Regions from separate parts of the Streptococcus wuxiensis genome, predicted to be linked through region 2. Evidence: predicted binding sites of a transcription regulator. Region 2 holds the regulator's gene; the other holds the start of a gene.

Region 1 (2,483 bases), on a different contig from region 2:
ATAGATTGGCCAACCAGGCAAGTGGTTTAATCTTTGAACGTTGTGCAAAGGCCAACAGCACTCCTAGAATGGTCCCCAAGAAGACCACCAAGATAGATATGATAATTGTTACAACGGCACCATAGTTAAAATACGGTAGATATTTCGGTAAAAAAGAAAAATTCATGGATACTCTACTTTCTGTTTTTAATATTTAAACTTAAAACTTGTATAAGGATAACATATTTTGCATAAAAATTCAACATTTTCTCCTGATATTTTCAATAAATTTTCAAAGACGATAGAAATAGCGAGAAATCTTAGTTTTTTTCTAGTCAAGTAGAGTCTGTTTATGGTAAAATAGTAAAGATAAGAAATGGAGGAGAATCAAAATGGAATCACATTTGGTTAGAATCATCAATCGCTTAGAAGCAATGACTAAAGATGGTGGTAACTTAAAACGTAACTTTGAACGCGAAGGAATTGTTGTCGCAGAGGTTGCTTTTAACCACGACGAAGAAAACGGACCACTCTTTACACTTCGTGATGTTGAAGCTCGTGAAACATATACATTTGATAGCATCGACCTCATTGCGATGGAAATCTACGAACTTTTATACTAATAGTTGAATATGGGCTGGAGGATACTCCTGCTTTGACCAATGAAAATCCTTTTTGCATGACAAATTGGATTTTTCTTTTTATCACTAAAGTCTAGTAAGAATTGCCTTGTATGTTGAATTTTAACAAGCAATCTTTTTACTTGCATTCCCCTTCAATCATGATATAATGAGACTAAAGAACTTTGACTATTTTTGACCTTTTCGTTTTAGTCAAAGCAGAGAAAGAAACGAGGTAGAGGTATGCTCTGTCAAAACTGCAAAATCAATGACTCAACAATCCATCTTTATACCAATATCAATGGACAACAAAAGCAAATCGACCTTTGTCAAAATTGCTACAAAATTATCAAAACGGATCCTAACAATAGCCTATTTAAAGGGATTACAGATTTAAACAATCGTGATTTTGATCCATTTGGAGACTTCTTTAACGATCTGAATAACTTTAGACCTTCTTCAAATAACAATGTTCCTCCAACCCAGTCAGGTGGTGGATATGGTGGTAATGGTGGTTACGGTTCCCAAAATCGAGGGCCTGCTCAAACACCTCCTCCTAGTCAAGAAAAAGGACTCTTGGAAGAGTACGGTATCAATGTAACTGAGATTGCTCGTCGTGGAAATGTAGACCCTGTTATCGGTCGTGACGAAGAAATCATCCGTGTCATTGAAATTCTTAACCGTAGAACCAAAAACAATCCTGTTCTTATCGGTGAGCCTGGTGTTGGTAAAACAGCAGTTGTTGAGGGTCTCGCTCAGAAAATTGTTGATGGGGACGTTCCCCATAAACTTCAAGGAAAAGAAGTCATTCGCTTAGACGTCGTTAGTCTTGTCCAAGGTACAGGAATTCGTGGCCAGTTTGAAGAACGCATGCAGAAACTCATGGAGGAAATCCGAAAACGTGAGGATATTATCCTCTTTATCGACGAAATTCATGAAATCGTTGGTGCTGGTTCTGCTGGAGACGGTAATATGGATGCAGGAAACATCCTCAAACCTGCCCTTGCTCGTGGCGAACTTCAACTTGTTGGTGCTACTACTCTCAATGAATACCGCATCATTGAAAAAGATGCTGCCCTAGAACGACGTATGCAACCTGTTAAGGTTGATGAACCAACAGTGGAAGAAACTATCACTATCCTCAAAGGTATTCAAAAGAAATACGAGGATTATCACCACGTTCATTATACAGACGCTGCTATTGAAGCCGCTGCTACTCTTTCTAACCGCTACATCCAAGATCGTTTCTTACCAGACAAAGCCATCGACCTTCTGGATGAAGCTGGTTCTAAAATGAACCTAACGCTAAACTTTGTTGATCCTAAGGTTATTGATCAACGCCTAATCGAAGCCGAAAATCTTAAGGCCCAAGCCACTCGAGATGAAGATTTTGAGAAAGCTGCCTACTTCCGTGACCAGATTGCTAAATATAAAGAAATGCAAAAGACAAAGGTAACGGATCAGGATACTCCAATCATCAGCGAAAAGACGATTGAACACATTATTGAACAAAAGACTAATATTCCAGTTGGTGATTTGAAAGAAAAAGAACAGTCTCAACTTATCAATCTAGCAGACGACCTCAAGGCTCATGTCATTGGTCAAGATGATGCAGTTGATAAGATTGCTAAAGCTATCCGTCGTAACCGTGTTGGACTAGGCACTCCAAACCGTCCAATTGGTAGCTTCCTCTTTGTCGGTCCTACTGGTGTCGGTAAAACAGAACTTTCTAAACAACTAGCTATTGAGCTTTTTGGTTCTGCTGATAGCATGATTCGCTTTGATATGAGCGAATACATGGAAAAACATAGCGTTGCCAAACTTGTCGGTGCCCCTCCAGGATACGTAGGTTATGATGAAGCAGGTCAGTTGACTGAGAAAGTG
Region 2 (2,483 bases):
AAAAGATCAATCGCTGAGTCTGGCAAGTGACGACTAGTCAAATAGCGATGTGCCATTTTGACAGCTGTTTCGACTGCATCATCTGTAATTTGAACATGGTGGTGTTTCTCATAAGTTGCCTTCAAGCCACGCAAGATAGCCATACTATCAGCCACACTTGGTTCCTCAATCATCACTTTTGCAAAGCGACGAGAAAGGGCTGCATCTTTTTCGATGTGTTTTTGGTATTCTTCCTGAGTGGTTGCCCCAACAGTTCTCAGAGTTCCACGCGCTAGGGCAGGTTTCAGGATATTGGCCGCATCCAAGGTCGAATCAATACCACTTCCTGATCCCATAATGGTATGAAGCTCATCGATAAAGAGGATAACCTTACCGTCTTCCTCGATATCTTTGATAATATTGTTCATACGTTCTTCAAAGTCTCCACGGAAACGAGTTCCTGCAACCACATTCATCAAATCAAGTTCTAGGACTCGCATCTTAGCCATCTCATCAGGCACATTTCCGTTGACAATTCGTTGCGCAAGGCCAAGTGCCAGAGCTGTTTTACCAACACCTGCATCTCCAACTAGAACTGGATTATTTTTTGTTTTTCGACTCAAGATTTGGATCATACGAGAGATTTCTTGGTCACGCCCGATGACTGGTTCCAACTTGCCTGAACGAGCTTGCTCTGTGAGGTCATGAGTGTAATCTTCCAAACCACCACTTGGAGTTTGAGGCATACCCATCATATTGGCCATAGAATTTTGCTTATCTGCTACTGATCTGTGGCGCTGACGCAGAGCCTTCAAATCTTCCTTTGTCCAACCAGCACGCGCTTCAAGACTACGACGAAGCCCAGCAATCTTGACTTGATCTTTCTGATCTTCATAAGAAAATCCTGCTTTTTCCAAAATGCGAGTAGCTAGGGCATTGCCATCATGCAAGATAGCGTAGAGAAGATGCTCTGTTCCCAATGCTTTGGCATGTACCACCGAAGCAACATGTTCCGCCTCCAACATCAAGACGTTCAAACGATAGGAAAATGGGAGCTCCTTGTAATCTTCCTTGTGGTTATAGTTGGCTTCTGTTAATTCTACAGCCACTTCCTCCAAACGATCAATCTCATACGGGAATTCATTTAAAGTTGCTCCAGCAACACTGTAGCTATGATTGGCCATGGCAATCAGCAAATGCCAAGACTCTAGGTAATCTGCACCAAAGCGACTCGCTACCAGAAAGGCGCTATCGATGCATTCTCTCAATGCTTTTGAATATTTCATGTCGTTTTATTTTCCTTTTCTATCTACTTCATGCAACAACTGACGAAGCATATTAGCACGAATATAATTAGCTTCCTCACCTAGAATTCGGTCTGTCCCCATAGCTAATAATAGACTCATCTCTTGGCGGGTCATGAGTTCTTGTTCGACTAAGAGTCTTAAGACATCTTCAAAGATGACTTGGTTCACCTCATCACCCACTGAATACAACAAATCGCGGAGCATATCATGATGGTTAGAGAATTCAATTCGACCAATGCGAATATAGCCTCCACCACCACGTTTACTCTCAACTAGATATCCTCTACTCTCTGTAAAACGAGTCTTAATCACATAGTTGATCTGGCTAGGTACGACTTGAAAGGTATCCGCTAGCTGGCTTCGTTGCAATTCTACGATACCAGATTGTTCTAAAATCGCCTTGATATAGGCTTCAATATGGTCCGATGTATTTTTAAATTTCATAGCTTGCTACCTCCTTCTTAAACTTTGACCATCTTTGACTATACTATCATTTAAGAATCCATAAGTCAAATTTTAAAGGCTAAGTCTTTGGAAATACTGAGTTTTAAAAATAGCTACCGTTAGCAAACTATGCTTTGTTTTCTATTCTACATTTATGTTATAATAAAGAAGTTACAGCTAGCTTTCAAATCCTTTGAAAGTATGTTAATAAGTATCAAATATGTGCAAATACTGATTCACAATAAAAGCTGAGAAAGGTTTCGCTATGAAACAAGAAAATAAAATTTTTGGTATCCTAGCTATTGTTTTAGGAGCTATTGCACTCCTTGGTTCTTGGATTCCTGGTATCAATCAAATTTCATTCTTAATCGCTATCCTTGCACTTATCCTAGGTATTGTTGGCTTATGCTTAAACCGTAAAAATAAAAAAGTATTAGCTATTATTGGTACTGTTCTTTCTGTAGCATCTATTGTTTTTGCTGTGGGTAGTCAAGTTATCTATAATCAAATCCAAAAGAATGCTGCTCAAGATACCGTGTCTACTAATCAAGCCGAAGAAGAATTTACATGGACCAAGGAACAATTCGATGCTCTCAAACAAGGAGATATTCTTCAACGCGGAGCTGGTGGTACAAATTACGATGATGTCATAAAAGAACACGGCCAACCATCTAAAGAAAGCACGACTAAGAAAAAAGACCGTGAAAACAAAGTGATTTCTTATGTATCAACAGGTAATAATATCCAGTCTGT

The links. Region 2 encodes CtsR, which represses protease genes until heat stress. Its sites were predicted from a motif close to TTGGTCAAAAAAGGTCAAANA; they were not measured.
Region 1: a site for CtsR is predicted at 782-802, ahead of AB2B47_RS00135 (ATP-dependent Clp protease ATP-binding subunit). Genes of this name have one in related genera too.

The regions. Positions count from the first base shown of each region.
Region 1 covers NZ_JBFNFE010000001.1:28,519-31,001, reverse strand. Annotated here, with positions in the region: gene AB2B47_RS00145 (amino acid ABC transporter permease) at 1-166, opposite strand, end outside; gene AB2B47_RS00140 (DUF1797 family protein) at 372-602, shown strand; gene AB2B47_RS00135 (ATP-dependent Clp protease ATP-binding subunit) at 843-2,483, shown strand, end outside.
Region 2 covers NZ_JBFNFE010000007.1:11,253-13,735, reverse strand. Annotated here, with positions in the region: gene AB2B47_RS07785 (ATP-dependent Clp protease ATP-binding subunit) at 1-1,265, opposite strand, end outside; gene AB2B47_RS07780 (CtsR family transcriptional regulator) at 1,272-1,730, opposite strand; gene AB2B47_RS07775 (CD20-like domain-containing protein) at 1,996-2,483, shown strand, end outside.